DNA from 3 places in the Stenotrophomonas sp. CFBP8980 genome. Region 1 is predicted to be linked to each of the others. Evidence: predicted binding sites of a transcription regulator. Region 1 holds the regulator's gene; each other region holds the start of a gene.
What was found. Region 1 encodes FliA, which starts transcription of late flagellar genes. Its sites were predicted from a motif close to TAAAGTTTNNCNNNCNNNGGCCGATAA; they were not measured.
Positions count from the first base shown of each region.

Region 2: SOM47_RS02125 (GGDEF domain-containing protein) is a predicted target of FliA. The motif match lies at 5,425-5,451, and genes of this name have one in related genera.
Region 3: SOM47_RS10330 (methyl-accepting chemotaxis protein) is a predicted target of FliA. The motif match lies at 3,948-3,974, and genes of this name have one in related genera.

Region 1 is NZ_JAXCXF010000012.1:8,046-15,871, reverse strand. It holds gene motD (flagellar motor protein MotD) at 1-575, opposite strand, end outside; gene SOM47_RS17420 (flagellar motor protein) at 577-1,317, opposite strand; gene SOM47_RS17415 (chemotaxis protein CheA) at 1,394-3,238, opposite strand; gene SOM47_RS17410 (protein phosphatase CheZ) at 3,241-3,879, opposite strand; gene cheY (chemotaxis response regulator CheY) at 3,879-4,271, opposite strand; gene SOM47_RS17400 (RNA polymerase sigma factor FliA) at 4,293-5,036, opposite strand; gene SOM47_RS17395 (MinD/ParA family ATP-binding protein) at 5,033-5,920, opposite strand; gene flhF (flagellar biosynthesis GTPase FlhF) at 5,907-7,727, opposite strand.
Region 2 is NZ_JAXCXF010000001.1:447,227-455,052, reverse strand. It holds gene pdhA (pyruvate dehydrogenase (acetyl-transferring) E1 component subunit alpha) at 1-676, shown strand, start outside; gene SOM47_RS02155 (alpha-ketoacid dehydrogenase subunit beta) at 669-1,736, shown strand; gene SOM47_RS02150 (SH3 domain-containing protein) at 1,738-2,091, shown strand; gene SOM47_RS02145 (dihydrolipoamide acetyltransferase family protein) at 2,088-3,473, shown strand; gene SOM47_RS02140 (VOC family protein) at 3,579-3,968, opposite strand; gene SOM47_RS02135 (helix-turn-helix transcriptional regulator) at 4,026-4,733, opposite strand; gene SOM47_RS02130 (Rossmann-fold NAD(P)-binding domain-containing protein) at 4,744-5,376, opposite strand; gene SOM47_RS02125 (GGDEF domain-containing protein) at 5,489-7,018, shown strand; gene SOM47_RS02120 (DUF808 domain-containing protein) at 7,102-7,826, opposite strand, start outside.
Region 3 is NZ_JAXCXF010000004.1:28,432-36,257, reverse strand. It holds gene SOM47_RS10340 (bifunctional diguanylate cyclase/phosphodiesterase) at 1-2,316, shown strand, start outside; gene SOM47_RS10335 (hypothetical protein) at 2,417-2,626, opposite strand; gene SOM47_RS10330 (methyl-accepting chemotaxis protein) at 2,729-3,919, opposite strand; gene hflD (high frequency lysogenization protein HflD) at 4,068-4,682, opposite strand; gene mnmA (tRNA 2-thiouridine(34) synthase MnmA) at 4,679-5,818, opposite strand; gene SOM47_RS10315 (NUDIX hydrolase) at 5,815-6,276, opposite strand; gene SOM47_RS10310 (hypothetical protein) at 6,278-6,751, opposite strand; gene clpS (ATP-dependent Clp protease adapter ClpS) at 6,848-7,174, shown strand; gene clpA (ATP-dependent Clp protease ATP-binding subunit ClpA) at 7,497-7,826, shown strand, end outside.

The sequences.
Region 1 (7,826 bases):
CGCAGCACCCCGGCCAGCGTGGACAGGGTGTCACGCGCCTGCACGTCCAGCACCGAGGCACCGGTCGGGAACAGGATATCGCTGTTGATCTCCACCTCGATCCACAGCTCGGTACGGCGCACGGTGATCATGCCGCGGTCGATCAGCGGCGCCAGCGTGGCGGTGAGCCGGTCGGCGATCGCGTCGAGCTGGCGCTCGGCCTGCTTCAGCTGTTCCTGGTCACGGAAGGACACCGGTGAGCGCATCTGCGATGCCATCGCCGGCAGCAAGGAGGGATCGTTGGCCGGCGCAGGGGCTGAGGGACCGACGCGGCTGCCGGCGTTGATCACCGATGGCGCATCCCAGCCGCCGCCCTTGACCTGGTTGCTGCCGACCTGCACGGGGTTGAGGGTGCGCGGGGCCGAACCGAAGGCGGTGCTCAGCGCGGCGGCGACCACGCGGTACTTGCCTTCGTTGACCGATGAGATCGCATACATCACCACGAAGAAGGCAAGCAGCAGCGTCATCAGGTCGGCGTACGGAATCGCCCAGGCCTCATGGTTGGCATGCTCTTCGTGGTGCTTGCGGCGGGCCATGTCAGTGCAGGAATCCGCTCAGGTTGGATTCGATGTTGCGCGGGTTCTCGCCCAGCGCGATCGAGATCAGGCCTTCGATGGCCATTTCGCGGTCTCGGGTGGTGTGCGCGATCACGCTCTTGAGCTTGGCCGACACCGGCAGGAACAACAGGTTGGCCGAGGCGATGCCGTAGATGGTGGCGGTGAAGGCCGCGGCGATACCGTGGCCGAGCTTGCTCGGATCGGCCAGGTTCTTCATCACCGCGATCAGCCCCAGCACCGCGCCGATGATGCCCAGGGTCGGCGCATAGATGCCCATGGCCTCGAATACCTTGGAGGCGGCCAGGTCCTTGTGCTCCTGACTGCTGAGTTCGATCTCCAGCATGTGCCGGATGGTCTCCGGCTCGACCCCGTCCACCAGAAGCTGCAGCCCCTTGCGCAGGAACGGATCAGACTGCGCTTCGACCTGTGCCTCCAGGCCGAGCAGGCCCTGGCGGCGGGCGATGTTGCTCCATTCCACGATCTGGGTGATCAGTTGGCGGCGATCGCTCTGCGGCGGGCGGATCACCCAGCGCACGATGGTGAAGGCATGCTTGAACACCGCCGGGGCGGTATGCAGCAGGATCGATGCGAGGGTTCCCACGATCACGATCACGAACGCAGCCGGCGACCACAGCGACGCCAGGCCAGCGCCCTTGAGGATGCTGCCCCCGACCAGTGATGCCAAGGCGAGGAAGAGTCCTATGAGGCTGAGTCTGTCCATGGATCGGTTATCGGCCCGTAGCGGTGTGACTTGAGCTGGCGGCCGGCAGCGTGCCGACCGACGTCACAGTTTTTGATCAGTCGTGCGGGCTGCGAAGCCCGTCGACATCGAGGATCAGCGCCATCCGACCGTCGCCGATCAGGGTGGCGCCGGCATAGCCGCGCAGTCCGCGCAGCGCCTTCGGCAAGGGCTTGATGACCACTTCTTCGCGGCCGCGCACCTGGTCCACGACCAGCCCGAAGCGTGCTTCGCCCGCCTGCAGCACCACGATGGTCAGCAGATTGGACTGCATCGGCTCCACGTCCAGCCACTGGCGCAGGTCCACCAGGGCCAGGGTGTGCGAGCGACGGTCGAGCACCGCACGGCCATCGAACCAGCCCAGCGAGGTGGCCGGTGCATGCAGCACCTCCAGCACGCGGGCCAGCGGCAAGGCGTAGACATCCTCGCCGGCTTGCACCAGCAGGGTCGGCAGGATCGCCAGGGTGAGCGGTACGCGGATCATGAAGCGGCTGCCACGGCCCAGCTCGGACTGGATCTGGATCTGCCCACTCAGTTCGCGGATGCGCGACTGCACCACGTCCATGCCAACGCCGCGACCGGAAATGTCGGTGACCTGGGCCTTGGTGGAGAAGCCGGGGAGGAACACCAGGTGCAGGCATTCTTCGCTGCTCAGGCGGGCAGCGGCTTCAGGATCGATCAGACCCTTCTCGCGGGCCTTGGCGCGCAGCTTTTCCGGATCGATGCCGGCGCCGTCATCCTGTACTTCAATGCTGACATAGTCGCCTTCCTGCTGCGCTGAAAGCCGCACGTGGCCGCTGCGCGGCTTGCCCTGGGCTTCGCGCAGGTCCGGCATTTCCACGCCGTGGTCGATGGCATTGCGCACCAGGTGCACCAGCGGGTCGGCCAGTGCTTCCACCAGGTTCCGGTCCAGCTCGGTTTCCGCGCCGACCAGCTCCAGTTCGACTTCCTTGCTCAGCGAGCGGGCGACGTCGCGGGCGACCTTGGGGAAGCGTGAGAACACCTTGCCCACCGGCTGCATGCGGGTACGCATCACCGCCGACTGCAGCCGCGCGGTGGCGATGTCCAGGGTGGAGACGGCGCGGTCGAGTTCTTCATCACGCAGACGCGCGCGCAGCGTCTTGAGCCGGTTGCGTGAGAGCACCAGCTCGCCGATCAGGTTGACGATGGCGTCCAGCCGCTTGGTGTCCACGCGCACGGTCTGCTCGGCTTCGGCCAGCGGCTTGGCCGGCTTGGGCGGGGCGGCGGCACTGGCTGCCGGTGCACGGGCGGCGGGCGGGGCGGGCTTGGCGGGAACGGGCGCAGGAGTCACCGGAGAAACGGCCTGGGCGCCGGGCACGGCACCGCCGTGCAGCTGGTCGAGCAGGGCTTCGAACTCGTCTTCGCTGATCATCGCATCGGCGGCCTTGGGTGCCACCGCGGTCGGTGCGCCGCCACCATGCAGCTGGTCAAGCAGGGCTTCGAATTCGTCATCGCTGATCAGCGATGGATCGCCGCTTGCAGCCGCGGACGTGCTGGCCGGAGCCGCGCCGACATCGAACTGGGCGATCAGCTCCGGTGGCGCATGGCCGGGCTCTTCGCCGGCCGAAACCGAATCCAGCATCGCCTGCAGGTAGTCCAGCGACTGCTGGCCGGCATCGAAATGGTGCGGCTGCAGCGTGGCCTGGCCGGCACGCACCAGGCCGAGGGTTTCTTCCGCGGCGTGGCACAGTTCGACCATGGCGGTGATGCCAAGGAAGCCTGCGCCGCCTTTCAGCGTATGGTAACCGCGGAACACCGCATTGAGCTGCGGGCTGTCCTGCGGGTCCTGTTCCAGGGTGACCAGCTGCTCGCCGAGACGATCAAGGATTTCCTGCGCCTCGATGATGAAGTCGGCAGCGATGTCGTCGGCGATTCCACTCATCTTCAGAGCCCCAGGTCGGACAGCAGGTCGTCGGCATCGTGCTGGGACACCGCATGGCGGTCCACGCCGTGCACCGCAGGACCGGCCAGTGCCGGCTCATGACGGCCCTGCTGGCGCTGCGCCTGCAGTTCCGGCGGCAGGCCCAGTGCCCCGAAGCCTTCATGCACGCGGCGCACGATGCCGACCACGCGGCGGATGATCTGCCCGGTCAGGTCCTGGTAGCTCTGGGTCAGGGCGATCTCGGTCAGGTTGTGGCGGATGCGCTCCAGCGCCTGCTGCTGCTCCAGCAGCGGCAAGGCCTCTTCCCCCAGGCGTGCGGTGAGTGCACGGCATTCTTCAGTCAGGTCCAGGGTGCGGTGGGTGGCCTGTTCGGTCATCGTCACCACGTGATCCAGGCGGGCGCAGGCGTCGTCCAGCTCACCGGCATCGGTGGTGACGGTGGGCAGTTCGCCCAGTGCCTGGCCCAGCTCGCGCGCCAGCCGTGACAGGCCGGCCATCATGGGCTGGGTACGTGCGGCGGCGAGGGCATCGATCTGCACGCGCCAGCCGGTTTCATCGCCCGCTTCCAGCGCGGCAAGCGCTTCCTGCAGCCGCTGTACCAGCCAGGCCTTGTCCATCGCTGCATCCATGACAGCGGCCATCAGGCGCTCGCCGCCAGGCGTTCGAAGATCTTGCCGAGCTTTTCCTGCAGGGTCAGTGCAGTGAACGGCTTGATGATGTAACCGTTGACGCCGGCCTGGGCCGCTTCGATGATCTGTTCGCGCTTGGCTTCGGCGGTGACCATCAGCACCGGCAGGGTCTTCAGGCGTGCATCTGCCCGGATCGCCTTGAGCAGCTCGATACCGGTCATCACCGGCATGTTCCAGTCGGTCACCACGAAATCGAACGACTGGCTCTGCAGCATCGCCAGTGCGGCATGCCCATCTTCAGCTTCGGCGGTGTTGGTGAAGCCGAGGTCGCCGAGCAGGTTCTTGACGATGCGACGCATGGTCGAAAAGTCGTCGACGATCAGGATGCGCATGTTCTTGTTCAAAGCTTGATTCCTCTTGGGTACTTACGCTTCCAGGCCCGCGTCAACGGCCTCGAAGGTTTTCAGTCGGCCACGCAGGCGCAATACCGCCTGGCCATGGATCTGGCAGACCCGCGACTCGCTCACGCCGAGCACTGCGCCGATCTCTTTAAGGTTGAGTTCCTGTTCGTAATACAGCGACAGCACCAGCTGCTCACGCTCGGGCAGGTGGCCGATGGCCTTGCCCAGTTCGCTTCCGAACTGGCTGCGTTCTAGTACCTGCTGCGGGGTCGGACCGCCCTGGGCAATGGTGTCCAGCTCGCCCTGGTCCTCGATCCGTGACTCCAGGCTCAGCACCTGGCCGCGCGAGGCATCTTCCATCAGCCGAAGGTAGTCCGGCAGCGGGATGTCCATCGCCGCAGCAACTTCGGTGGCTGATGCAGCGCGGCCGCTGGCCTGTTCCAGCCGGCGGATGGTCGCGGCGGCGTCACGCGCACGGCGATGCACCGATCGCGGTACCCAGTCACCACGGCGGATTTCGTCGATCATCGAGCCGCGGATGCGGATCGAGGCATAGGTTTCGAACGATGCGCCCTGGTCGGCATCATAGCTGCGCGAGGCTTCGATCAGCCCCATCATGCCGGCCTGGATCAGGTCATCGACCTCCACGCTGGCCGGCAGCCGGGCGGCCAGGTGATGGGCGATGCGCCGCACCAGGTCCGAATGCTGGTTGATGCATTCGGTGGCCGCGGTGCGCTGTACTTCGCGGTACTGCGCTGCGCCTTTCATGCCACCACCCCGCGCTGCTTGAGGATGCGTTCTAGGAAGAACTCCACGCCGCCGCGCGGCTCGGTGGGCGCCTGCCAGCGTGCGGTACGGCGGGCGATCTCGTTGATCGCCAGCGCCGAGGGGCTGGACGGGTAGGCTTTCACCACCGGCTGCTGGCGCTGCACCGAAAGGCGCAGCCAGTCGTCCTGCGGCACGCAGCCGAGGTAGTTCAGCGAAACATCGGCGAGGAACTTTTCGCAGACCCGGCTCAGCTTTTCGTACAGCACGCGGCCTTCGTTGGAGTCGCGCACCATGTTGGCCACCACCTGGATCCGGTCCACGCCGCGTTCGCGCGACAACACCTTGATCAGGGCGTAGGCATCGGTGATCGACGCCGGCTCGTCACAGACCACCACCACGGTGTCCTGGGCAGCCTGGCAGAACGTCAGCACGCCATCGGTGATGCCGGCGGCGGTGTCTACCACCATGACATCCAGGTCGCGCTCCAGTTCGGAGAACACATTGACCAGGCCGACATGTTCGGCCGGGGCCAGTTCGGCCATGTGCCGGCGACCGGACGCGGCCGGTACCACCAGCACGCCGTTGGGGCCTTCGATGATCACCTCTTCCAGCGTGCAGCGCCCGGCGATCAGGTCGGCCAGGGTGAACTCCGGCTTCAGGCCCAGGATCACGTCGATGTTGGCCAGGCCCAGGTCGGCGTCCAGCAGCAGCGTGCGTTTGCCCATGCCCGCGAGCGCCACGGCCATGTTGGCCGAAACGTTCGTTTTGCCCACGCCGCCCTTGCCGCCGGTGACGGCGATGGTGCGGACCGGGCCCAGCGGCTGGCTGCGGGTGGCCGACAACGGAAAGGCGGTGGTCAGCTTGGCGTATTCACGCGACGGCATGGTTCAACTCCGGGTTGCAGGGCATATCGGCCGCGCGGCGCAAATCTTCAAGGCGAAGTACAAGATTGGCTGCACTGGCCCGGTGCAGGTCTTCGGGAACGTCCTGGCCGTCGGTCACCCAGGTGATCGGCAGGCGGTGGTCGACGGCCACCGACAGCGCGGTGCCGAAGCGGCCGGTTTCATCCAGCTTGCTCAGCACCACGCCCTGCAGGTTGGCGGCACTGAAGCGGCGCACCACTTCGTCCATGTCGCCGAAACTGGTGTTGGCCGGCAGCACCAGCAGGGTGCTGACCTGGGGGGCGGCGCGCAGCCACTGCAGCTGCGAGGCCAGGGTGCGGTCGCGCGGGCCGACGCCGGCGGTATCGATCAGCACCAGCTTGTAGTCCTTCAAGCGCTCAAGCAGCTGGTCCAGGTCGGTGCCGCTGTTGGCTTCGTGCACGGCGATTCCGAGCTGGCGGCCGAAGCCGTACAGCTGCTCGCGGGCGCCGATGCGGGCGGTATCGGTGGTGACCAGCGCGACGTCGCGCGGGGCGTGGGCTTCTGCAAAGCGCGAGGCCAGCTTGGCGATGGTGGTGGTCTTGCCGGCGCCGGTGGGGCCGACCAGCGCGATCACGCCGCCGGCTTCCAGCGGGTCGACCGGGGAAATCGGCAGCTTGCGCGACAGCAGGCCCAGCATCAGGCCGCGGCCGCGGTGGGCTTCGGTATCCAGCGGGATCTGCAGCACCACGTCGCGGGCGATCCCGGCGTCGAAGCCGTATTCGTCCATCAGGTCCAGCGCGGTGGCACGCACCGGGTTGCCGCGCAGGCGTTCATCGGTGAAGCGGTGCATCTCGCGTTCGATGACCTGGCGCATGCCGGCCACTTCATTGCGCAGGTGGCGCATCTCTTCGTCGTCGCGGGCGATGACGGTGAGAGTAGGCGGCGCAACCACCGGCGGCGCCGGCGGCACGATTTCGGCCAACTGGAGGGCGGGAACGGATGCGGATTCCGCTGAGCGGGGCTCGGCGCTGACGGCCAGGGGTAGCGCCGACCCCTGGTCGGCGAGCGAAGCGGGCCGTGGACGGGTAGATTCCGCCGAGCATGGCTCGGCGCTACCGGCCTCGGTCAGCTCCGGCACCTGTGCGGCGAAGGCCATCGGCAGCGGCGGCGGCAGCACCGCCGGTGCGCGCAGAACCGGCGCCGGAACGCGCGGTTCAACGGCTACTGCCGGCACTGCGACATCGAAGGTTTCGTCCTCCACCCAGGCGCGCGGCAGCGCAGCGGCAGGGCGGCTGGGCGATACCCGCGGCGCGTCGGCCGGCGGCTGCACGAAGGGGGCGAAGATCTGCTCGGGCAGCGACGGTTCGTTGACGGCGGGCGGCGACGGGAATCGGGCGAGGCCACCGGCGGCACGCGCCAGGGTGGCAGCGAAGCCTTCGCTGCCACGACGCGGCACGCCTTCATCAGCGCTGTTGAGGGTGCGGCCGGTGGCGCCGACCGCAGCACGCGCCAGCGCGGCGACGGCCGAGGTGGTGGCCGCAACCGGCTCGACGTCCTGTTCCGGGGTGCGGCGGCGGGTCATCGCCGCAATCATCGCGTCGGCCGCGGTGCGCGGGCGGGGTGCCGGCGCAGGTGCCGGTGCGCTGTCCTTGCGTGCGGTTTCCAGTGCACGCTGCACCACGCTTTCGTCGTAGTGCGCGGCGGCCACGATTTCCACGCCTTCTTCGATCCGCCGGTTGGACAGGATCACCGCATCGGGGCCGTGTTCCTTGCGTACCAGGTTCATGGCCGAGCGCATGTCGGCGGCGACGAATCGTTTGATTTTCATGCTGGGGTACCGGGACGGATTCGTTTCAGGGGCAGGGGATCGCGGGTGGTCGGTGGTCAGCACGGTGCGGGGTCCCCTTCGGTAATGGGTGGTTCAAGA
Region 2 (7,826 bases), on a different contig from region 1:
CACCCAGTGCCTGCACGCGGCCGGTGCGGCGCTGAAGTTCAAGCTCAACGAGGAGAAGCAGATCGCCGTGGCGGTGTGCGGTGACGGTGGCAGTTCCAAGACCGACTTCTACGCGGCACTGAATTCGGCCGGCGCCTACAAGCTGCCGCTGATCCTGTGCATCGTCAACAACGGGTGGGCCATTTCGGTGCCCCGTTCGGCCCAGACCGGTGCCGAAACGCTGGCGCAGAAGGGCCTGGCCGGTGGCCTGCATTGCCTGCAGGTGGATGGCAACGACCTGATCGCAGTGCTGGCGGCGATGGAACAGGCTCGCGAGCGCGGCCTGTCCGGCAACGGCGGCACGGTGCTGGAACTGATGACCTATCGCCTGTCCGACCACACCACCGCCGACGACGCGCGCCGCTATCGCGACGACGCCGAAGTGAAGGATGCCTGGCTGCTGGAGCCGATGCTGCGCCTGCGCAAGTACCTGACCGACCAGGGCGTGTGGAGCGAAGCCGAGGAAAAGGCCTGGATCGAGCAGTGCGGCGCGCGCGTGGACGAGGACGTGAACCAGTACCTCAACACCCCGGTGCAGCCGGTCGAAGCGATGTTTGATTTCCTGTATGCCGATCCGCCACCGGACCTGCTGGCCCAGCGCGCTGCCGCCATTGCCCTGGAGCAGCGTCATGGATGACATCAAGCACGGCGTTCCTGCTTCCCGCACCAATGCCGCCGACAGCGCCGCTGTCGCCGGTGGAGACACGGTCATGACCAGCACCCCCATCACCCTGATCGAAGCCATCACCCAGGCGCTGGCCTGGGAGCTTGAGCACGACAAATCCGTACTGGTGCTGGGCGAGGACGTGGGCGTCAACGGCGGCGTGTTCCGCGCCACCGCCGGCCTGCAGCAGCGCTTCGGCGCCAACCGCATCCTCGATACTCCGCTGGATGAAACCACCATCGCCGGCCTGACCATCGGCCTGGCCGCGCAGGGCATGAAGCCGATCGCCGAAGCCCAGTTCGACGGCTTCATGTACCCGATGGTCGACCACATCATCTGCCATGCCGCGCGCCTGCGTACCCGTACGCGCGGTCGCCTGCACTGCCCGATGGTGCTGCGCGTGCCGTGGGGCGGTGGCATCCGTGCCCCGGAACATCACAGCGAAGCCAACGAATCGATCTTCACCAACGTGCCTGGCCTGCGCGTGGTGCTGCCGTCCTCACCGCAGCGCGCCTACGGCCTGCTGCTGGCGGCGATCCGTGAACCGGATCCGGTCATCTACATGGAGCCCAAGCGCATCTACCGGCAGTACAAGGAAGTGGTGGCCAACGATGGCGAAGCGCTGCCGCTGGACGTCTGCTTCGTGCTGCGCGACGGCACCGACGTGACCCTGGTGACCTGGGGCGCACAGGTGAAGGAAGCGCTGGAAGCGGCCGACAAGCTGGCCGGCGAAGGCATCAGTGCCGAAGTCATCGACGTGGCCACGCTGCGCCCGCTGGACTTCGCCACCATCGCCGAATCGGTGGCCAAGACCGGCCGCTGCGTGATCGTGCAGGAGGCCCCGAAGACCGCGGGCTTCGGCGCGGAGATCGCCGCGCGGCTGGCCGAGGAATCGCTGTACGACCTGCTGGCACCGGTCGAGCGGGTCACCGGCTATGACACCCACATTCCGTTGTTCCGCCTGGAGATGAAGTACCTGCCCAGCGTGGAGCGGATCGTGGCGGCGGCCAAGCGCGCCGTTGCGGCAGGCTGACATGCGGGCCCGTCTTCTCGGCCCGTACCGCAGCCAGTACCCCAACCCGCTCCGGTTGCGCACCGGCCAGATCGTCGAGGTCGGTGTGCGCGACGAGGAATGGCCGGCGTTTGCCTGGGTGCGCACCCGCGAAGGTGGCGCAGGCTGGGCGCCGGTCGCCTGGCTGCAGCTGCTGGACGATGGCCACGCAGAAGCGCTGCGTGACTACGACGCCCGCGAGCTGGACGTGGAAAACGGCGAGATGGTACGGCTGCATCATGAACATGGGGGCTGGTGGTGGTCCGAGCGCGCGAATGGCGCGACGGGCTGGCTGCCGGCCCACGAACTGGAACTGCTGGAAGAGAACTGCACATGAGCCAGACCAAGAATTTCAACCTGCCCGACCTGGGCGAAGGCCTGCCGGACGCCACCATCGTGGAATGGTTCGTCAAGGAAGGCGACACCATCCGCCTGGATGAGCCGCTGGTATCGATGGAGACGGCCAAGGCCGTGGTGGAAGTGCCTTCGCCGGTGTCCGGCAAGATACTGAAGCTGTCCGGCGCGGCCGGTGACATCATCCCGACCGGCGCGGTGCTGGCCAGTTTCGAACTGGACCCGAACCTGCCGCAGCGTGCGGACGGCCAGGACACCGGCCACAGCCACGGCCACGCCGCACCGGCCGCGACGCCGAGCACCGGCCAGCCGGCGCCGGCGCAGGCCGATGCCGTGGTGGCCTCCGATGAAGGCGGCGAGATCAAGGAAGCCGGTGAGCGCGATGACGCCGGCACCGTGGTCGGCGCGATGCAGAGCTCCAACACCGTGCACGCCGAACAGGCGGTCGCTGTGGGCGGCGTCAAGGCCGTGCCGGCGGTGCGTGCGATGGCGCGCAAGCTGGGCGTGGACCTGTCGCGCGTGCGCGCCAGCGGTACCGATGGCGCGGTGACCATGGCCGACGTCAAGCAGGCTGCCGCCGATGGCAGCGCCAAGGTCGGCGCTGCGCCGGCTGGAGCGCAGGCCGCGCAGGTGTCCGCACCGGCGCCGGCACGTGTTGAAAGCCAGCGCGCGCCGATGTCGGCCGCCGGCAAGCCGATACGCACCCAGCCGCCGGGCGTGTCCGCCAAGGGCCAGCCGGAACAGCTGAAGGGCGTGCGTCGCAACATGGCACGGGTGATGGCCGATGCGCACAGCAAGGTCGTGCCGACCACGCTGAACGATGATGCGGACCTGCATGCCTGGCTGCCGGGCAACGATGTCACCGCCCGCCTGGTACGCGCGATCGTGGTCGCCTGCCAGAAGGTCCCGGCGATGAACGCCTGGTTCGACGGCGAAGCGCTGACCCGCACCCTGCACGCGCACGTGGACGTGGGCATCGCGGTGGACACCGAGGAAGGCCTGTTCGTGCCGGCCCTGCGCAACGCCGACATGCTGGATGCGCGTGGGATCCGCGAAGGCGTCAACCGCCTGCGTGAGCAGGTCGAAGCGCGTTCGATCGCCGCCTCGGAACTGAGTGGCTACACGATATCGCTGTCCAACTTCGGCATGTTCGCCGGACGCTACGCCACCCCGGTGGTGGTGCCGCCGTGCGTGGCCATCGTCGGTGCCGGGCGTGCCCGCTACCAGATGACCCCGGTGATGGGCGGCGTGGAATCGCACAAGGTGATCCCGCTGTCGGTCACCTTCGACCACCGCGTGGCCACCGGCGGCGAAGCCGCCCGCTTCCTGCGCGCGATGATGGACGACCTGGCCCTGGCCAACTGACGCGGTAGTGACGGCCGCTGGCCGTCAGAGAGTAGTGACGGCCGCTGGCCGTCAACCAAGGGTCGGATCGCCGGGCTGCCGCCAGGCGATCCGACCCTTTTCAATTCATGCCTCTCGCGGCGGCAGGTCCTCGGCGCGGCTGTGCACGCGCAGCCGGTGTCCATCCGGATCCAGGCCAACGAAGGTATGGCCGAAGGCCAGGGTCACCGGCGCCTGCGCGATCTCCACGCCGAGCGCCGTCCACTCCGCATGCATGCGTTCCACGGCGGCGGGACTGTCCACGACCATGGTCAGTTCGCACGCACCGGGCGCGCCCAGCGCCTCCGGCTGTACCCCGTCGCGCTCCCACAGACCGAGTGCAGGCGCTCCGGGTACCACGAACAAGGCGAATCCGGGCGCGAGCTGGCTTGCCGGCCGGCCCATGATGCCGGCATAGAAAGCGGCGCTGAGGCGGACATCACGTACGTACTGCATGACGGCGTCGGGCTTGAACATGGGTATCTCTCGCTGGGAAGAGCATCCATCCTGCTGCCACCCTGCTGACAGTTCCGGTCAGCAGGGTGGCAGCCAGTCGGGGGTAATGCCCTGCTCGCGCTGCCAGCGCCTGAGCAGCGTGCTGCGTGCGGTGGGATAGCGCTTGTCCTGCGACTGCGCCGAATCGATGCGGTCCAGCCGGAAATGGCGGAAGCCGCCGCGCAGTTCGCACCATGCCGCCAGCATCGGCACCTCGTCGAAGTAGGCCAGCGCGAACGGCCACACCGTCCGCTGGCTGCGATGCCCGGCCAGGTCGCGGTAGTCGATGTCCACGCGCCGCTGCGAGCCGATGGCTTCGCGGACCACCTGCAGCGATGCGGCAACGGCCGCCTCCAGGGGTCGCGCGGGACCAACCCGCAGGCCGCTGGTCTGCAGCTGCAGCCGGCGGTCGGCAGGCAGGGCGTGGCCGATACGGGCCAGCGCATCGCGCGCCGCTTCGGCCAGTGCGGGATCGGTACGCGAGGCCACCCAGCGCAGGCCAAGCACCAGTGCATCAATCTCTTCCGGCGGCAGGGTCAGCGGCGGCAACGTATCGCCGGGCTGCAGCACGTAGCCGATGCCCGCCTCCCCACGCAGGTCCGCGCCCTGCTGCTGCAGGGTGGCGATGTCGCGGTACAGCGTGCGCAGGCTGATACCCAGCGTATCGGCCAGCAGCTGGCCGCGCACCGGCCGTCGGTGGCGGCGCAACAGTTGCAGCAGCCGGTTCAAGCGCAGCGAGCGGGACATCAGGCCGTGCTCAGGCCAACTGCGCCGCGCTGACCACGTGTTCGCCGGGCAGTGGCTCCAACGCAGCATCCACCAGCGCGGCGGCGATGTTCTCCGCCGGATTGATCCGCCAGCCGCGCGGCAACAGCGGACCCAGCACGCCCAGCACCTGCAGCGCCAGGTGTTCGCCAGTGCGTTTGTGCGCACGCTGGCCACCAATCAGCCCCGGCCGCACCAGCGTCAACGAATCGAAATCCAGTCCGCGCAGGTCCTGTTCGAGCGCGCCCTTGACCCGGTTGTAGAAGATCCGCGATCCCGCATCCGCGCCCGCTGCGGAGTTCAGCACGAAGGTGCCCGCGCCGTGGGCATGGGCCTGCCCGGCGAAGGTCAACGGGTAGTCGTGGTCGATGCGCTTGAAGGCTTCGCGGCTGCCGGCCTGGGCCATCGTGCTGCCCAGCGCGCAGATCACCGCATCCACCGCCCACCACGGCGCGGTGCCTGGCAGGTGCTCGAAATCGAGCACCGGGTTGTCCAGCTTGGGCGCGGTCACCGGCAGCGGCCGCCGGCTTGGTGCGACCAACTCCGTGCAGCGCATATCCTCCAGCATTAACGCCAGTACCTGGCCCCCTACAAGTCCGGTCGCGCCCAGCAACATCACCCGCATCGCCTTCTCCCCTGGCTGATTTTCCCCATCGTGAACGCTGGGCAGGTATAAAGCCAACGTCGGCCGCGCCGATATGCTGTCACCAGCCTTTGCCTCTCCCCGGACACCCCGCATGACGGACCGCCGCGATTCCCGCCCCGCCCCCGGCACCCAGCCTGGACCGCTGGCGCTGGTCCGTGCGGGCGGCGACGGTCCCCGCGCGGTGACCCGCGGTGGCAACGGGCTCAGCCTGCAGCAGCTGTTCGCGCACGCCGCACACCCGGAATCCCTGCTGGCGGCCTTCGCCGATGGCATGGCGACCCTGCCCGGCGAGCTCGGCGACATGGGCGACCGCCTGCAGTCGGCGCAGGCCGATGCGGACTGGCCGCGCTACGGCCGCGCGATGCGCCAGCTGATCGACAAGTACATCCGCACCATCGAACTGCATGCCCCGGATGCGCCGCCCGACGGCGATCGCCTGCGCGAACAGCTGCGCCAGGTGCTGGGCATCACCGTGGCCGGCCTGCTGCAGCACGATCCGCAGCTGCGTGAGCAGGCCGTGGCGCAGGCAGCCGCCTGGAAGCAATGGCAGCCCGGCCAGCCGCTGGATGCGCTGGAACAGGGCCAGCGCGAACTGGGTCACCAGATCGGCGTGCGCAGCGAGGCCTGGCAGGAACGGGACGAGCTGTTGCTGGGCCTGTTCGACCTGCTGCTGGAAAACATCAGCGAGCTGCTCGACGACGGTGCCTGGCTGCACGGGCAGATCGATGCCGTGCGTCAGTTGTTGTCCGGTCCGTTGGATACCGCGGCGGTCGAACGGACCCGCAGTGAACTGCGCCAGGTGATCTACAAGCAAGGCCTGCTCAAGCAGGGCATCAGCGAATCCAAGGCTGCCATGCGCGGGCTGATGGGCGACTTCGTGCAGCAGCTGGACGGCATGGCCAACAGCACCGGCGAGTACCACGACCGCATCAGCAGCTATGCCCTGGCGCTGCGCGAAGCACGCAGCATCGCCGACCTCAACCAGCTGCTGCAGGGCGTGCTGCAGGACACCGGCCGGGTGCAGCAGCAGGCTGCGCAGGCACGTGACCACCTGGCCAACGCGCGGCTGGAAGTGGAAGTGGCCGAACAGCGCATCGCCCAGCTGGAACAGGACCTGCGCGAGGTGACCGACCTGGTCCGTACCGACCCGCTGACCGGCGCGCTCAACCGCCGCGGACTGGACGAGCTGCTGCAGTCCGAACTGGCACGTTCGGGCCGGGCAGGCAGTGCGCTGGCGGTCGCGGTGATCGATCTGGACGAGTTCAGCCAGACCAACTCGCAGTTCGGGCACGCCGGTGGCGACGCCGTGCTCAAGCATTTCGTCAGTGTCTGCCAGTTGCTGCTGCGCGCCAGCGACAGCGTGGCACGGCTCGGCGGCGACGAGTTCGTGCTGGTCATGCCGGATACCCCGGGTGCGGACAGCATGTCGACCCTGCACCGCCTGCAGCGTTCATTCGCCCAGCGCGTATTGAACGTGCAGGACCAGCGCGTTCCGGTGCATTTCAGCGCCGGGTTGGCGCAGTGGAGCGCCGGCGATACCGCAGAGTCGCTGCTGCGACGTGCCGACGAAGCGTTGTACGCGGCCAAGCGGCTGGGCCGCAACCGCGTGCAGGCCGGCTGACGGTACTGCCGCCGCTGGCCCGGTAGTGACGGCCGGTGGCCGTCAGGCTTTCCGTGTTGACGGCCAGCGGCCGTCAACACCCGTCAGTGCGCCGGCTTGCCGCGCAGCTTCTGCACCAGCATCACCGCGCCCAGCACCAGCGCACCGATCGCCAGGCCCACGCCCACGTTCACCAGCGCATTCACCAGCCACGCCCATTGCCCTTCACCGCCGTGCTCCAGCACCCAGTGGTGCAGCGCCGGCACGTTGTGCACCAGGATGCCACCACCGACCAGGAACATCGCGGCAGTGCCGGCAATGGACAGGAACTTCATCAACCATGGCGCACTGGCGACCATGCCGCGCCCGAAGGCCGCTACCGCGCCGCCCTTCCTGGTCAGGTACAGCCCGGCGTCATCGATCTTGACGATGCCGGCCACCAGCCCGTAGACGAAGACGGTCATCGCCACGGCCACCACGCTCAGGGTCAGCAGCTGCTGGGTGAATGCCGCGCCGGAGGTGACCACCACGCCCAGGGTCAGCACGATCACCTCGGCCGAAAGGATGAAATCGGTCCGGATCGCGCCTTTGATCTTGTCCTTCTCGAAAGCGACCATGTCCACCTGCTCATCGGCCAATGCCTGGCGCCGCTCGGCCTGCTTGGCCTCATCTTCTTCGGCCGGATGCAGGAACCGATGGGCCAGCTTCTCCACGCCTTCGTAGCAAAGGAAAGCACCGCCCAGCATCATCAGCGGCACGATCAGCGGCACGTTGTAGCCGCGCGACTTCAGCCAGGCTTCCAGCGCGCTGATCGCCAGCGCCGCCGGCA
Region 3 (7,826 bases), on a different contig from region 1:
CACCCCGACGACCGCGCCGGCGTGCATGCGCAGGTCCAGCGCCACCTGCGTGGCGAGGTCGACCAGTACAGCGCCGAATTCCGCTACCGCCAGCCGGACCAGAGCTGGCGCTGGGTACTGGATCGCGGACGGGTGGTGGCACGGACCGCCGACGGCCAGCCGTTGCGCATGGTCGGCACCCATACCGATATCGAGCACCAGAAGCAGCTGGAAGCCCACCTGCACGACCAGCAGCTTCACCTGCGCCAGGCGCAGCAGATCGCCAGCATGGGCAGCTGGTCCTGGGAGCCCGGCTGCCGTCGGTTCTGGTGGTCGGCGGAGCTGCATGCCCTGCTGGGCACGGCAGGCGATCCTTCCTTCAGTCCGCGCGCCTGGCTGCGGCGGCTGCAGCCGCGCTCGCGCGGCGCGCTGCGGATGGCCTGGCGCCGGCTGTGGCGGGACGGCCAGGCGGTCAACCTGGACCTGGAACTGCGCAGTCACCGGCAGCAACCGGCCCTGCAGCTGCGCTTGTGGATGCAGCCACTGCAGGCCGCCGATGGGCAGATCCAGCGCCTGCTCGGCCAGGTGCAGAACATCAGCGAACAGCACCAGACCGATGCATTGATCCGCTGGCGCACCGAATTGTTGAACCGTGTTTCGGCATTGGGGCGCATCGGCGGCTGCGAGATCGAAGTGGACACCCGGCTGATGCAGTGGACCGAGGAGTGCTATCGCATCCATGGCCTGCGCAAGGAGTCGATCAGCCTGGACCAGGCACTGGCGCTGTACACCGACGACTCGCGCAGCGCCTTCGAATCCGCACTTGAGCGCATCGCCGCCGGCGGCCTGCCCGAACAACTGGACCTGTGCTTCTACCGGCAATCCGGCATGCGCGTCTGGGTGCAGGTGTTGATCGAACTGGACCGCCGTGACGGTCTGCCCCCGCGGTTCGTGGTGCTGTTCCGTGACATCACCCGCGAACGCGAGGCCAATGAACGCATCGAGCTGCTGGCCCACTACGACCTGCTGACCGGGCTGCCCAACCGCATGCTGCTGCGCGAGCAGACCACTGATGCGATCGAAGAGGCGCGTGGTCGCGGTACGCCGCTGGCGATGCTGTTCATCGACCTGGACGGCTTCAAGACCATCAACGACAGCTTCGGGCATGCCACCGGCGATACCCTGCTCAAGGCAGCGGCAAGCCGACTGCACCAGAACCTGCGCAACAGCGACCTGTTCGGGCGTTTCAACGGCGATGAATTCATCGTCGTGCTGCGTGACCTGGCCGAAGCCGAAGACGCCGGGCACGTGGCGCGCAAGCTGATCGCCTCGTTGGCCGAGCCGCTGCATCGCGGGCAGGACCTGCTGAAGGTCGGCGCCAGCGTCGGCATCGCGATGCTGGAAGACGGCCGCGAAGATTTCGATTCCCTGCTGCGTGCCGCCGATGCGGCCATGCACGCGGCAAAAGAGGCGGGCCGCAATACCTACCAGTACTACAGCCAGGATGCGCTCAGCCGGATCCAGCGCAGGCTGGATATCGAACACGCCCTGCACGGGGCCATCGAGCGTGAAGAGTTCAGCCTGGTCTACCAGCCGCTGATGCATGCCCAACCCGGGCAGCCGCCCGCTATCGAGGCGCTTCTGCGCTGGCACCGCCCCGGCCTGGGCTACTGCAGCCCGGCCGAGTTCATCCCCATCGCGGAGAAGTGCGGCGAGATCGTGCGCGTCGGCGACTGGGTACTCAACGAAGCCTGTCGACAGGCCTCGGCCTGGGACCGTGCGGGCCTGCTGTTTGACCGGATCGCGGTGAACGTCTCGGCGGTGCAGCTGCGCGAGCGGGGATTCGCCGAGCGGGTGATCGAGGTCTGCCACGCGCATGGCCTGTCGCCGACCCGGATGGAGCTGGAGCTCACCGAGTCGGCGCTGATCCGTGACACCGAAGTGCTGCGGCACTGTTTCGACGTATTCGAGCGGCACAGTGTGCCGCTGGCGGTGGACGACTTCGGCACCGGATTCTCCAACCTGCACTACCTCAACCGGTTCCCGGTCGGTCGGCTGAAGATCGACCGCAGCTTCGTGCAGGGCATGCTGGAAGATGCCGGTACCGCCGAAGTCACCCAGGCGATCGTCCACCTGGGCCACGCGCTGGGTATGAAGGTCGTGGCCGAAGGGGTGGAAACGGAGCAGGAAGAAGACCTGCTGCGCCGCCAGGGCTGTGACGAGATCCAGGGCTACCTGTATTCGCGGCCGCTGGTGCCGCGCGAGCTGGCGCACTGGCTGCGCGATGCAGCCACCGGGGCATCGATGCGGGACACCGCTGCGGTGCTGGCGGGCTGAACACGGTGGGCGTCGCGCATGCGGCGCCCGTTACCGGGGCTGATGATCGTCGCCCGCATGTTGCTCCGGACTCACCCTTCGTGGCGGCCTGCCGAGCGCGTCAGCGCACCGTTGCCCCCGATGCGTGACCTGCGCCGGCAGGCGCCAGGTCCCTTGCATCCAGCCCCAGGTCCCAGCACAGGCTGGCCTGCTCAAGGCTGTGTCGCTTGGCCGCCTGCCTGCCGGCCGTCAGCTCCAGCTGCGCCAGCTCTGCCTGCGCCAGGACCTCAAGTTGCTGCAGTTGCTGGCGCGGTGTCTGCGCTTGCGGCATGGTGCCAGCGGCGCATGCGTGCGCGGCCGGCGCCGGGCACGACAAAGCCCCGGCAGTGCCGGGGCTTTGGGGTTCACCTGGGGCGTCAAGCACCACGCGGGATCAGAACAATTCCACCGTTCCGGCACCCATGCTCTGCTGGGTGACCGGCTTGTGCGGCGGGCGTTCCCATTCGCTGCGCAGGTCACGCAGGCGATTGCCGGTGCGGGCCAGGGCGGTGACCATTTCTTCGTCGGCCGCGCCGCCATGGCGATGCAGCAGCTCCTGCAGGGCCAGCGCTTCGCGGTTGATCGAGGTCAGGCGGTCCAGGTGGACATGCACGCCGCCCAGTGCCTGGGTGGCGATGTCTTCGAACTGCAGGGCACGCACCGCTTCGGCCACGCTGCCGTCGATGGCGCGGGCGCACTCGGACACTTCGCGCATTCCATCGCCCAGTGAGGCGTTGATCTGCGCCACGTTGTCGACCATGGAAGCGGCTTCCATGCGGGCTTCGCGGGAACGATCCATGTCGCGCGAGGCCATGTGGGTGACCGTCTCGCGGACCTTGGCGATGGCGTCCTTGGAGCTGTGGGCCAGCTTGCGGATCTGCTCGTTGAACGTGGTCGAACGCTCGGACAGATTGCGCACCTCGTCGGCCACCACGGCGAAGCCGCGGCCGGCTTCACCGGCACGGGCCGCTTCGATGGCCGCGTTCAGTGCCAGCAGGTTGGTCTGGTCGGCGATCGACTTGACGTCTTCCAGAAGCGCGAAGATGCCATCCAGGTGCTGCGCCATCTGGTCGATGTGCTGCACGGTGTTGCTGCTCTGGCCGCTGACCTGTTCCAGCGCTTCCACCAGCTGTTCCATCTGGTGGCTGGCGTGCTGGGCGAAGCGCGCCACGTCCAGTCCGGCCGAACCGTCTTCACCGGTGCGGTCGACGATGCGGGCCAATGCCTGGCTCTGCTGGCGGGACTTGCGGTTCATCGCTTCGAAGCTGCCGCCCAGGCCGGACACCGCCTGGCGGATCAGGTCGCGGGCGCGCTCGACTTCGCTGCGCGAGCCGTCGATTTCATTGCCGACGAAGTTGCGCAGTTCGGTCAGCAGCTGGTCCTGCTCGCGCAGGATGCGGGCCTGTTCCGGCGAACGCCCGACCGGAGCACGGGTGCTCCACCAGGCGTGGCCGAGCCAGCTCAGCGTCATCGTGGTAAGGATCGCCCAGCGCAGGGCCGCAGGCCACTCCAGAGCAAAGGCGAGGGGCAGAAGCAGGGTCAGCACCAACGGTGCGGCCAGACGGATGATGGTGCGAGAGTACATGGACGTTCCCGGGAGAGTCACAAATGCAGTATCGGCCGTACCCCGGTTCTCTTTAACGCCGATGTTGCATCTGCGTTTGGTTCGCCGCTGCGCTCGCCGAGCATGGCTCGGCGCTACCGTGCTGCCGCCGCTGCGCTCGCCGTGCGGCTCAGCGCAGCGCGCGGTCCACCGCTTCCACCATCGCCTTGCGAGCCAGCAGGAAATCCCAGTAGCTGCCACCCAGCTGGCGCCACAGCACCGCCGAGCGCACCGCCGCCAGCAGCAGCGCGCGGATTTCGGCCACCACCCCGGCCTGGCCCAGGTAATGCGGATTGCCCTGCACCATGACCCGCGGCTTGAGGTGGCTGATGGTGTCGGCATAGACGCCGCCCAGCGTGGCCAGCACGTCCGGGTGCCCGCTGTCGCCCAGCTCACGGCCCTGGCGGCTGGCGCGCTCGATGCCGGCGGTGACCTTGGCGATGGTGTCCGGCTCGCGCACGAAGCGGCGCTCCAGCTGCAGCACCGCCAGTGCCAGCTTGGGCAGGATCGGGTCCTGGCCCTGGTTGCGGAAGTAGTTGTGCAGCAGGCGCAGGCCCGGCTTCAGCGATTCGCGGTCGCCGTACACGTCCTGCGGTGATGCGGCGTCGATGCGGAACACGCTGTCCATGGCGGTGCGCACCGCACCCGCTTCGGAGTGGCCGGTATCGGCGATGCGGCGGACCTGTTGCAGGGCCTGTGCTATGCCGGCCAAGGCCAGTACGCGGTCGTCGACAGTGAAACTCATGCAGCAGGTACCTCGAAAGGAGAAGGAGTAGGGCGCAACCGCTGTTCAAGCGGCGCGTCGGTGGCGGCGATCACCGCACCACCGAGGCAGACATCGCCCTGGTACAACACCAGCGACTGGCCGGGGGTGACCGCCCGCTGGGGAGTGGGGAAGCGGACATGCAGGCTGCCATCATCGCGCACCTGGACCGTACAGGCCTCATCGGGCTGGCGGTAGCGGGTCTGGGCGGTGCACTCGAAGCGGGTGGCGGGCGGCGCACCGGCGATCCAGTGCGCGCTTTCGCTGACCAGCTCGGTGGACATCAACCAGCGGCTTTCGCGGTCCTGGTCGACATACAGCGTGTTGGAGGCCACGTCCTTGCCCACCACGTACCACGGCGCCGCCGAGCGACCACGGACCCCGCCGATGTTCAGCCCTTCGCGCTGGCCCAGGGTGAAGTAGAACACCCCGGGGTGCTCGGCGATCTCCGCCCCGTCCGGGTCCACGATGCGGCCCCGGCGTGCGGGCAGGTACTGGCCGAGGAACTCGCGGAAATCACGTTCGCCGATGAAGCAGATGCCGGTGGAGTCCTTCTTGGCATGCGTCGGCAGGTTGGCGTCACGCGCCATCCGGCGCAGGTCGCTTTTGTTCAGGTCGCCGATCGGGAACAAGGTTGCCGACAGCTGTGCCTGGCCCAGCTGGTGCAGGAAATAGCTCTGGTCCTTGCTGCGGTCGGCGCCGCGCAGCAGCAGCCACTGGTTGCCGTCGCGGGCGATCCGCGCGTAGTGGCCGGTGGCGATGCGCTCGGCGCCCAGCTCGCGGGCGGCATCCAGGAAGTGTTTGAACTTCACTTCGCGGTTGCACAGCACATCCGGGTTGGGGGTGCGTCCGGCCGCATACTCGGCCAGGAAGTGTTCGAACACGCCTTTCCAGTACTCGCTGGAAAAGTCGCGGAAGTGGAACGGGATGCCGAGCAGTCCGCACACCGCCACCGCGTCGCGGCGATCATCCTCGGCGCGGCATTCGCCGCTGCCATCATCGGCCCAGTTCTGCATGAACAGTCCGGCCACCGGCTCGCCCTGCTGCACCAGACGCCAGGCGGCAACTGAAGAGTCCACGCCGCCGGACACGCCGACCATGATCCGTGGCGCGCTCATGGAGCGACCTCCTTGACCAAGGAGAGGGGATGGCGCTGGCCGGCGAGGAAGTCGGCCACCACCTGCCAGACCAGCGGGCTGCGCAGCCGCTGGCGCGCGGCCAGCAGCTCGCCGGGCTGCAGCCACAGTGCGCGTTCGATACCGGTATCCAGCGGGCGCAGCGGATCGTGCCGGAGCGGGCGCGCGGCATAGCTGAAGCGCAGGAACGGCGTGCCATCCGGAGCGGTCCACTGGTAGGTGCCGATGAACGCGGTCAGTTCGACCTCCCAGCCGGTTTCTTCGCGCGTCTCGCGCAGCGCGGCCTCGGCCAGCGACTCACCCGGTTCCAGGTGGCCGGCGGGCTGGTTGAGCACCAGCTCACCATCGATGCGTTCTTCGACGAGTAACAGCCTGCCCTCGTCGACCACCACGGTGGCAACGGTGACGCGGGGTGCCCAGCGCGGCGCAGCAGCATTCACTTCAGTATTCGTCCTGCTTGGTCAGTTCCAGTTCCATCGCATCGGCGGTCCGGCTGGCGGCCTCGATGGCATCGTCCAACGCTTCGGAAGAGGCATCGGCATCCACTTTCACCACGAACATGGCGACCTTGTCCTGCTTCACCCAGCCGCCCATTTTCGCATCCTGCGCATCTTCAAGCAGGCGGTTGGCCACCGCCACCGGGAACTGGTCGGCGTTGGCCTGGTAGCCGGGCGACCAGATTTCGCGCACATGCTGGCTGCCGAACTCTTCCACCACCGAGCGTACATAGACCAGCTGGGTGCGCTCGCCTTCCATGTCGAACACCATGCGGTAGTCGCCGTCCTCGTCGATCTCGTAGGGATAGCCCAGTTTGTCGAGATGGCGTCCGATGGCCTTGTCCGGCTCGGCGGCGAAGGAGGGGGCCGCCGCTGCGGCGACAGCCAGCAGCAGGGCGAAGCGAAGCGTCCTTTCCATGAGAATCCTGTGAAGGTAGTGCGGGGAGTCGCGCAGATTGTGAAGGCGCGTCGGCTTGCCGTCCAATCCGGCCAAGGCAGCCACTATAATAAGCGGATGCCTCGCGACACTTCCCACGAATCCCATTCCGACCATGGCGTGCTGCTTGAGCCGGCACGCCCGGAGGTCGCCCCCCCGCCGTTCTACCAGGTCATGCTGTTGAACGATGACTACACCCCGATGGATTTCGTGGTCGATGTACTGCAGCAGTTCTTCAACCTGGACCTGGACCGCGCGACGCAGGTGATGCTCCATGTGCACACCCGGGGCCGCGGCGTCTGCGGTGTGTTCACCCGCGAGGTGGCCGAAACCAAAGTGGCGCAGGTCAATGAATATGCCCGGATGAACCAGCATCCGTTGCTCTGCACGATGGAAAAGGCCTGATCAGGCGGGCATGACCGCAGCGTGGTAGTCCGGTGCGTTCCATGTACGGCACGATCGGGCTTTCCGCCGACGACGCAGTTGGCGGCAGCAATGCGCCTCTCCTCCCTTGGTTTGCGGCGCGACTGGCCGTGGATCGCCTCATCATGGGTGGTTCAGGGCGGGCAGGCCGTGCCCGCCGGGAAATCGGTTTAGGTTATGGTGGAATCACCTTCGCCGGACGCGCGACGGGATGCTAACGCCGTATGAACGGGCAGTTCCGCTAGGGTGATGGAAAACGTGTGGTCAGGCCGCATATTGTCTTCAACTGCCGCCGGAGTAGAGCATGTTCAGCAAAGACCTCGAACACACCATTGGCCAGTGCTACAAGCGGGCACGGGAAGCGCGGCATGAATTCATGACCGTCGAGCACCTGTTGCTGGCGCTGCTGGACAATCCCTCGGCCCAGGCCGTCCTGAAGGCCTGCGGGGCCGAGCCCGAGCGCCTGCGCCAGGAGCTGGAGCAGGCCATCGAGGCGTCCGTCTCGCGGCTTGCCGAAGACGATGGGCGCGACACCCAGCCGACCCTGGGCTTCCAGCGCGTGTTGCAGCGCGCGGTCTACCACGTGCAGTCCTCCGGCAAGAAGGAGGTCACCGGCGCCAACGTGCTGGTGGCG